Regions from separate parts of the Bradyrhizobium sp. 26S5 genome, predicted to be linked through region 1. Evidence: predicted binding sites of a transcription regulator. Region 1 holds the regulator's gene; the other holds the start of a gene.
What was found. The regulator PhoB, encoded in region 1, activates phosphate uptake and scavenging genes when phosphate is short. The targets are predictions, from matches to a motif close to TGTCATNNANCTGTCAT.

Region 1 (5,026 bases):
GGCTCGACCGACGGCGGTCTGCTCAACGCCATCGTCGGCTCGGTCATCATGACCGTGATCGGCGTCGGCATCGGTGCGCCGCTCGGCCTGTTCGCCGGCACCTACCTCGCCGAATACGGCAAGAACGACAAGCTCACCTCGGTGATCCGCTTCATCAACGACATCCTGCTCAGCGCGCCCTCGATCATCATCGGCCTGTTCATCTATGGTGCGGTCGTGGTGCCGATGCGCGGCTTCTCGGCGATCGCAGGCGCGCTCGCGCTCGCTGTGATCGTGATCCCGGTCGTGCTGCGCACCACCGAGGACATGCTGCTGCTGGTGCCCAATCCGCTGCGCGAGGCGGCCTCCGCGCTCGGCCTGCCGCGCTCGCTGGTGATCAAGCGGATCGCTTATCGTGCAGCGCGATCCGGCTTGATCACCGGCGTGCTGCTGGCGACCGCCCGCGTCGCCGGCGAAACCGCGCCGCTGCTGTTCACCGCGCTGTCGAACCAGTTCTTCAGCTGGGATTTGACCAAGACCATGGCCAACCTGCCGGTGACCATCAACAACTTCGTGCAGAGCCCCTACGCCTACTGGAAAGAGCTGGCGTGGAGCGGTGCGCTGCTCATCACATTCACTGTGCTCGCGCTGAACATCGGCGCGCGCATCCTTGGTGCCGAAAGGGCCGCAAAATGACCGAGCTTTCCGTCTCCACGACTGCCGCGAGCCACGTTCCCCAGGTGCCGCTGCCGGAAGCGCCGCCGAAAGTCACGGTGCGCAACCTCAACTTCTATTACGGCGAGCACCACGCGCTGAAGAACATCAACCTGACGCTCGGCACCAACCGCGTCACGGCGTTCATCGGCCCGTCCGGCTGCGGCAAGTCGACCTTGCTGCGCATCTTCAACCGGATGTATGACCTCTATCCAGGCCAGCGCGCGGTCGGCCAGCTGATGCTGGACCAGACCAACATTCTCGATCCCAAGCTCGACCTCAATCTGCTGCGTGCGCGGGTCGGCATGGTGTTCCAGAAGCCGACGCCGTTCCCGATGACGATCTACGAGAACATCGCCTTCGGCATCCGCCTCTACGAGAAGATCTCGAAGTCCGAGATGGACGACCGGGTCGAGAAGGCGCTGCGCGGCGGCGCGCTGTGGAACGAGGTCAAGGACAAGCTGAACGCCTCCGGCCTGTCGCTCTCCGGCGGCCAGCAGCAGCGGCTGTGCATCGCACGCACCGTGGCGGTGCGTCCCGAGGTGATCCTGTTCGACGAGCCGTGCTCGGCGCTCGACCCGATCTCGACCGCCAAGGTCGAGGAGCTGATCCAGGAGCTCTCCGAGGACTACACGATCGCGATCGTCACCCACAACATGCAGCAGGCGGCGCGCGTCTCCGACAAAACCGCCTTCATGTATCTCGGCGAGCTGATCGAGTTCGACGACACCAACAAGATTTTCACCTCGCCGAGCGATCGACGCACGCAGGACTACATCACCGGCCGGTTCGGCTGAGGAGACAAGCGATGGCTTCTGAACATACCGCCAAGGCATTCGACAGCGACCTGCAGGAGTTGACCCGCCTGGTCGCCGAGATGGGCGGCCTCGTCGAGCGCATGATCACCGAGTCGGTCGACGCGCTGATCCGCCGCGACGTCGCGCTGGGCAAGCGCGTGGTCGCCGCCGACATCGAGATCGACAATCTGCAGCGCGTCATCGAGGAGCGCGCGGTGCTGACGATCGCTCGCCGCCAGCCGATGGCGATCGACCTGCGCGAGATCGTCAGCGCGATGCGCGTCGCGACTGACCTCGAGCGGATCGGCGACCTCGCCAAGAACATGGGCAAGCGCGTCGCGGCGCTGGAGAGCGATTTCCAGCCGCTGAAGTTGATCCGCGGCCTCGAGCACATGACCGATCTCGTACTGTCTCAGGTCAAGTCGGTGCTCGACGCCTATGCCGCGCACGATCTGCCGGCGGCGATGAACGTCTGGAAGGGCGACGAGGAGGTCGATGCGATCTGCACCTCGCTGTTCCGCGAGCTGCTTACCTACATGATGGAGGATCCGCGCAACATCTCGTTCTGTATCCATCTGATGTTCTGCGCCAAGAACATCGAGCGGATCGGCGACCACGCCACCAATATCGCCGAGACCGTGTTCTACATGATCGAGGGCCAGCAGATCACCGACAAGCGTCCGAAGGGCGATATGACCAATTTCGCCACCACGGTGCCGGGCAACTAGGGCATGATCCGCATCGGCGGAACCGGATTGTCGTCGCGACAAACCGTTTCCACGGGGAATATGCTCAGGGGTTGAGTGTTTCGGTTTGCGTTTGGGCAACGGATCACCACAGAGAAAGAACTTAGACCGATGAGCGCACGCATTCTGGTAGTCGAAGACGAGGAAGCGCTGACGACGCTGTTGCGCTACAACCTCGATGCGGAAGGCTACGACGTCGAAACGGTGGGACGCGGCGACGACGCCGACACCAGGTTGAAGGAGCGCATCCCCGACCTCGTGGTACTCGATTGGATGCTGCCGGGCCTGTCCGGCATCGAGCTGTGCCGCCGTCTGCGGGCGCGGCCCGAGACCAAGCAGCTTCCGATCATCATGCTGACCGCGCGCGGCGAGGAGAGTGAGCGCGTGCGCGGGCTTGCCACCGGCGCCGACGATTACATCGTCAAGCCGTTCTCGGTGCCCGAGCTGCTCGCGCGGGTGAAGGGCCTGCTGCGCCGTGCGAGCCCGGAGCGGCTTGCCACCGTGCTGACCTATGGCGATATCGAACTCGACCGCGAGAAGCGCCGCGTGGCGCGCTCCGGCCGCCCGATCGATCTCGGGCCGACCGAATATCGTCTGCTCGAATTCTTCCTCGAGCATCCCGGCCGGGTGTTCAGCCGCGAGCAGCTGCTCGACAGCGTCTGGGGCCGCGACATCTATATCGACGAGCGCACCGTCGACGTGCATATCGGCCGCCTGCGCAAGTTGCTCAATCCGGGCCGCGAGCAGGATCCGATCCGCACCGTGCGCGGCGCCGGCTACGCGCTCGACGACCGCTTCGCGAAGGCCGAGCCGCAGCCGTAAGGCCGCGCGGCATTCACAAGCCGCAACACGGCGTCGTCCCGGCGAAAGCCGGGACCCATACGCCGCGGCCGGCGCAATGGGCAAGTGGCCAGACAGCTTTCTAACAACACCCATTCGTGGTTATGGGTCCCGGCCTGCGCCGGGACGACGCCGGTGATGCATCCGGGCGACGAGCCACAAAAAAATCCCCGCTTTCACGGGGATTTCTTTTTCAGTCCTACGCCAGTTTCCCGAGTGCTCACTTGATCTGCGGTTTCGCCGACGGCCGGCGGCGATCGCCGGCGGGCTGGTAGGCGACGCGCGAGTGGTGTGCGCAATAGGGCAGGCCGCCGAGCGCCTTGCCGCCGCAGAAGAAGAATTCCGGGCTCGAGGGATCGCCGACCGGCCAGTGGCAGGTGGCTTCGTTCAGCTCGAGCAGCGACAGCCGCTGGCTCATCGGCACCACGTTGTCGTAGGAGATCGGATCGGGCTCCATCTCGACCTCGAAGGCATGCGCCAGCGCGGTGTTGCCGCGCGAGACCGGACGCGCCACCCGCATCATGTGCTGGGCGGGGCGGGCCTTGCGCTGCCGCGGCGCCGCCGTGGAGGGGGCCTTGGCGCGGCCGGAGAGGCCGAGCCGATGCACTTTGCCGATCACGGCGTTTCGCGTCACATTGCCAAGTTCCGCGGCGATCTGGCTGGCCGAGAGGCCAGACTCCCAGAGCTTCTTCAGCTGCTCGACGCGATCGTCGGACCAGGTCAATACAGTCATCGCATTCTTCCTTTCGCATGGCGCCGGCCAGTCATTGGAGCGACGCTGCGAGCCAAATCCGGGTCAAAATCCCAGCGGCCAGAATCCCTTAGCCCTCGCCGGGCGCGGTTTTGAGCCCGAACGTTTACGTGTGACACGAAGGCTACTTAGAGGGTCCAGTACTGCCGCACGAGATGTCGTACCCGACAGGCCAAACGCTACAATATGGCGTGACTCTGGCGCAAGAGTCCGCGGCCGTGCGTCCACATGTTCCCACAAAGTTAAGCACTGCAATGAGGCTTTTCCACCGCACCGGAATGCTCCGGATTGCGCTCGTTCCGCATCGCAGGAAGGTCGGCAAAGGCCGGCTGCTGGCGATTGACACCTACTGGCCGCAGCATAGAATGCCTGTACGTGCCGCCCGCAAAGGCGGCCGTTTTGTTTTCCGAAGCTGGCCGTTGCTGCACTGGCGTCAAGCCGCCCGGCAATTGTCGGCTTCAAACCGGCAGTGAACGCCATGACCAACAGCGCCTCGTCGCATCTGCTCCCCGTCTTCGCCCGGGTCGATCTCGGCTTCGAGCGCGGCGAGGGCGCCTGGCTGATCGCAACCAACGGCGACCGCTATCTCGATTTCACCTCGGGCGTTGCGGTGAACGCGCTCGGGCATGCGCATCCGCATCTGGTCAAGGCGCTGCAGGAACAGGCGACCAAGCTCTGGCACATGTCGAACCTGTTCAAGAGCCCGGACGGCGAGGCGCTGGCCGCCCGGCTGTGCGAGCAGAGCTTTGCCGACTTCGTGTTCTTCTGCAATTCCGGCGCAGAGGCGATGGAAGGCGTGATCAAGCTGGTCCGCCACTATCACTTCTCCAAGGGCCATCCCGAGCGCTACCGCATCATCACCTTCGAAGGTGCCTTCCATGGCCGCACGCTGGGTACGCTGGCCGCGACCGGCTCGCCAAAATATCTCGAGGGTTTTGGCCCGCCGATGGACGGCTTCGACCAGGTGCCGCACGGCGACATCGAGGCGGTGAAGAAGGCGATCGGCCCGCATACCGCCGGCATCCTGATCGAGCCGGTGCAGGGCGAGGGCGGCGTGCGCTCGGCGCCGCAGGCGTTCTTCAAGGCGCTGCGCGCGCTGTGCGACGAGCATGGCCTGCTGCTCGCATTCGACGAGGTGCAGACCGGTATGGGCCGCACCGGCGATCTTTTCGCCTACAAGCGCACCGGCGTGACCCCTG
Region 2 (5,026 bases), 3.4 Mb from region 1:
AGGTGTTCTGGGCCGCGAAGAAATTCAGAGCGAAGGCAAACACCGCGCCGGTCAGCGTGCCGACATAGCTGATCAGCACGGTCTCTCCGAGCATCCTCAGCCATTTCTTCCAGCCCCAGAACCATTCGGGAAAATCGGTCCACACCCGTGCGCCCGATTCGAGCGTCAGGATGCGGTCGAAATAGCTGACGAAGTTGCCGAAATAAGTGAACAGCGTGCGCAGGTTCACTTCCGCGCCGAACGCGGCGATCACCAGGGCCGCGCAGAATACTGCCGCCGCCAGCGCGGCCTTCAGCCGCTTGCGCGAGACCGACCTGCGGTAGGCCTCTTCCAGCATTGCCAGTTGCTGCGCTGGAAGAATGGATACGGCGGTCGCCATCGACGCGTGCCAGTCCGGTTCGGAGTTGAGAACAAAGGCCGGGCTGTCAGACCCGGCCTCGTGACGTCAGGCGAACGATCAGCTCGCCTTCTTCTTGCGCAGAGCGTCGACGAACTTGATCAGCTCGATCGTGCCATCCCAGTCCTTGGTGGTGGCGGGATGGAAGCCCTTCTTCTGGCCGTCGGAGAGACGGTCGAACGCGGCCTTGTCCTTGGTCGGGGCTTCGAAGAAGGCCTTCGCGATCGCAGCCTTCAGGTCCTCGGGCAGATCGGCGTTGTACGCATAGGGTCCGTTGATGATCGGCGCCGACTTGTGGATGATGCGGAAATCGTCCTTCTTCATCGCCGAGCCGTCGGCGTTCTTCAGCATGCCCTTGGTCAGCATCTGCGCCAGCGTCGAATCGTCGTCGCTGGTCCACTGGTTGGCGGCCATGTCGACGGTGCCCTGCGCCAGCGCCAGAACCGCGTTCTCGTGGCTGCCGGTAAACACGACCTTGCCGAAATAGGTGTCGGCGTCGGCGATGCCCATCTTGTCGAGCTCGAAGCGCGGCACGTTGTTGCCCGAGGTCGAGTTCGGATCGACCAGGCCGAGGTTCTTGCCCTTCAGATCGTCGACGCTCTTGTAGGGGCTCGAGGCCTTGACGAAGAACACCGAGTAGTAGCCGGTCGAACCGTCGGCGTTGATGTCGTTGGCGAACGCGTCGGTCTTGACGCCGGTCAGGCGCGCGCGCGCGAACGAGGCCGAGCCGTAGCTGGCGATCTGGATGTTGCCGGCGCGCTGACCTTCGATGACGGCGGCGTAGTCATTGGCGATGCGCAGCGTGACCTTCACGCCGAGCTGCTTCGACAGATACGCAACGAACGGCGTCCAGCGCTCGGTGACGCCCGAGGCGTTCTCCGCCGGCACCACCGCGAAGGTGAGCTCCGGATATTTTGCCTTCCAGTCCTGCGCGGATGCGGAACCGGTGAGCGCCAGCGCGGCGACGCCGGCCAGAATGATGCGACGAGTGAACATGACTACCCCTCTTTGTTATGGTTGCACCTGTTGGCCGGGCAAAATGCTCGGCCATTCAGATCGGAAAACGCGCGACGCTCAGGCCGCGGCGGCGGTGCCGAGTGCCGGAACGGTCGCGCCGTCGGGCGCGGGCATTGGCGCGCCGCCCATGACGTCGTTGGCCTCGAGGTCGTAGAGCTCGCGGGCGATATGATCGGTCAGCGCCGCCGGGGCGCCGTCGAACACCACGCGACCCGCCGCCATCCCGACCAGGCGATCGCAATAGGTCCGCGCCAGGTCGAGCGAGTGCAGATTGCAGAGCACGGTGATGCCAAAATGCTTGTTGATGCGCAGCAACGCATCCATCACGATCTTGGTGTTGCGCGGATCGAGCGAGGCGATCGGCTCGTCGGCGAGGATGATGTCGGGCTCCTGCACCAGCGCGCGGGCGATCGCGACGCGCTGCTGCTGGCCGCCCGAAAGCTGGTCGGCGCGCTGCGCCGCGAGCTGGGCGATGTCGAACTGATCGAGCGCGGACATCGCGAGCGCCCTGTCCTGCTCCGGCCAGGCTTGCGCCAACGAACGCCAGGACGGGATCTGGGCCAGCCGGCCCATCAGCACGTTGGTCAGCACGTCGAGACGGCCGACAAGGTTGAACTGCTGGAAGATCATCGCCGAGCGCGCCCGCCACTGCCGCAGCGCCTTGCCGCGCAATGCAGTCACGTCGGTTCCTTCGAACAGGATGCGGCCGGAGGTCGGATCGGCGAGACGGTTGATCATCCGCAACAGGGTCGACTTGCCGGCACCGGAGCGGCCGATCACACCGACAAAGCTGCCCGGCGCGATCGAGAAGGATGCGTTGTCGACTGCGGCTTTTGTGCCGAACCGGCACGTCAAACCTTCCACCACCAGCATGTAATGCTCCAACCGCGCCGTGTTGGGCCATCGCTATCCCCGGTGTTTTACAGTTATGTGACGCGACGTTGCGGTGCGGCGATCGTCCACACCTGCTCTCTTGCCGTCATCGTGACGTCATGATGTTGTCATCAAGCATCCCGATGACGAGCGCGCATCTCCCGGAAGCCAAAGACTTACAAGATTTGCGGAAGCCCTGATGGCCGGAAAAACACTCTCGGTTGTGCCGACCGTCGACCCGACTGCGTCGGTCCGCGAGAGCAAGCTCGGCAAATATACCGAGGTCGGCGCGCGCACGATCCTGCTTGAAGTCAGCATGGATGACTATTCCTACGTCGTGAACGACAGCCAGATCACCTACACATCGATCGGCAAGTTCTGCTCGATCGCGGCGATGACCCGGATCAATCCCGGCAACCACCCGATGCATCGCGCGACACAGGCGCATTTCACCTACCGCGCCAGCGCTTATTTTCCCGGCGAGAGCGACGACACCGACTTCTTCAACTGGCGACGTGCGCATCACGTGCATATCGGCCATGACGTCTGGATCGGTCACGGCGCGATCCTGCTGCCGGGCCGCAACATTGGAACCGGCGCTGTTGTTGCCGCCGGCGCGATCGTGACCAAGGATGTGCCCGCCTACACCATCGTTGCCGGTAATCCGGCGCGCCCGGTGAAGCGGCGCTTCTCGGAAGCGGTCGCGGATCGTCTCGCTGCGCTGGCGTGGTGGGACTGGGATCACGAAACACTCCGCCGTGTCCTGCCCGACTTTCGCAAGCTCGCGGTGGAGGAATTCCTCGACAAGTATGAGGCCGAGGCCGTATCCCAAGCACAGGCCAAACAACGGAGTGCCGCATCGTGACGGACATTTTCATCGAGGGCGGACGCACGCTGGTTGACGGCGGATTGGTCGAAACCTCGCTGCGGACCGCAGGCCGCGATATCGGCGCGCTCGGCGCCGAGCAAGGCCGCGCCGCGCTTCACATCAATGCCGGCGGGCTCTTGGTATTGCCCGGCATCATCGATCTGCACGGCGATGCGTTCGAGCGGCAGATGATGCCGCGCCCGGGCGTCGACTTCCCGACCGACGTCGCGCTTGTTGACAGCGACCGGCAGGCGATCGCCAACGGCATCACCACCGTGTTCCACGGCACGACCTGGTCGTGGGAGCCCGGCCTGCGCAGCGCGGAGAACGCTCGCAAGCTGCTCGATGCGATCGAGGCGCTGCGGCCGCTTCTCGCCGCCGACACGCGCTTCCATTTGCGTCACGAGACCCACAATCTCGACGCCGAGGCCGAGATCATCCAATGGCTCACCGAAGGCCGCATCGACCTGTTCGCCTTCAACGACCACAGCAACGTCAAGCCGAAGAAGCGCAACCAGCTGGCCGAACGCACCGGGCTCTCCGTCGAGGCCGTCAACGACATGCTCGACCGGGTCGTGGCTCGCCGCCCCGAGGTGCCGGCCTCGATCGCGCGACTGGCTGCGGCTGCACGCGCGGCTGATATCCGCATGCTGTCGCACGACGACAACAGCCCGGCGATGCGTCAGGAGTTTCGCGCGCTGGGCGCGGCGATTGCCGAATTCCCCGTCAACGAGGAGACCGCGCGCGATGCCGCCGATGCTGATGACTTCATCGTGTTCGGCGCGCCCAATGTGGTGCGCGGCGGCAGCCACACCGGCTGGACCAAAGCGTCCGACATGATCGCCAAGGGCCTCTGCTCGGTGCTGGCGTCGGACTATTATTATCCGGCGCAGCTGCTCGCGGCGTTCCGCCTCGCAGCGGACGGCATCCTGCCGCTCGCCAGGGCCTGGGACCTGATCTCGTCGGCGCCGGCGCGCGCCGCAGGGCTCACCGATCGCGGCGTGCTCGCCGCAGGCCGCCGCGCCGACATCGTCATCGTCGACGACAAGGCGCCGGTGCGGCCGCGCATCGTCGCCGTGATATCAGCCGGACGGCTGGTGCATCTGGCGGATGCAAGCTGCCTCGTTCACTCGCTCGCGCCGCGCAAGACGGTTGCGGCGGCATAGTCAGGCTCTATTCTGCTGCCATGGCCCCCACTCCGCGCTACGCGATCTACTATGCGCCGTCACCCGACAGCGCCCTGCACCGCTTCGGCTCGAGGCTGCTCGGCTATGACGCCGTGTCTGGCGACGATCTGCCGTTTCCCGATGGCGTCACGCCCGATTGGCGCGAGGTCACGGAGGACCCGCGCAAATACGGCTTCCACGCCACGCTGAAGGCGCCGACCGCGCTTGCCGACGGCAGGAGCGAGGCCGAGCTTCTCGGCGCCTGCGCCGCCTTCGCAGGCCGCGCGCGGCGCATACCGGTGATCGAGCCTGTTGTCGATGCCATCAGCGGTTTCATCGCCGTGATCCCGGCGAAGCGCTCCGACGAACTCCAGCAGCTCGCCGCCGATTGCGTCACCGAGTTCGACGCCTTCCGCGCGCCGCTCACGCCGGACGATCGCGCGCGGCGCAAGCCCGAACGGCTCACGGAACGGCAGCGCGACTATCTCGACCGCTGGGGCTATCCCTACGTCATGGAGGAATTCCGCTTCCACATGACGTTGACCGGGCGGCTGAGCGACGAGCGGCGCGGCCCGATCGTGGCACGGCTGCGCGAGCAGTTCGCCGCGATCGAGCTTGCGACACTCGCAGTCGACCGCATCGCGCTGTTCAAGCAGGACGACAGCGCATCCCGCTTCCGCATCATCGGCAACTGGCCGCTGCGGG

Region 2: phnC (phosphonate ABC transporter ATP-binding protein) is a predicted target of PhoB. The motif match lies at 2,403-2,419, and genes of this name have one in related genera.

What each region holds. Positions count from the first base shown of each region.
Region 1 covers NZ_CP145948.1:8,738,227-8,743,252, reverse strand. The annotation lists gene pstA (phosphate ABC transporter permease PstA) at 1-675, shown strand, start outside; gene pstB (phosphate ABC transporter ATP-binding protein PstB) at 672-1,490, shown strand; gene phoU (phosphate signaling complex protein PhoU) at 1,502-2,218, shown strand; gene phoB (phosphate regulon transcriptional regulator PhoB) at 2,348-3,058, shown strand; gene V5279_RS41385 (GcrA family cell cycle regulator) at 3,297-3,809, opposite strand; gene V5279_RS41380 (aspartate aminotransferase family protein) at 4,306-5,026, shown strand, end outside.
Region 2 covers NZ_CP145948.1:2,516,626-2,521,651, reverse strand. The annotation lists gene phnE (phosphonate ABC transporter, permease protein PhnE) at 1-379, opposite strand, end outside; gene phnD (phosphonate ABC transporter substrate-binding protein) at 458-1,393, opposite strand; gene phnC (phosphonate ABC transporter ATP-binding protein) at 1,472-2,287, opposite strand; gene V5279_RS11825 (chloramphenicol acetyltransferase) at 2,487-3,152, shown strand; gene V5279_RS11820 (alpha-D-ribose 1-methylphosphonate 5-triphosphate diphosphatase) at 3,149-4,321, shown strand; gene V5279_RS11815 (DUF1045 domain-containing protein) at 4,342-5,026, shown strand, end outside.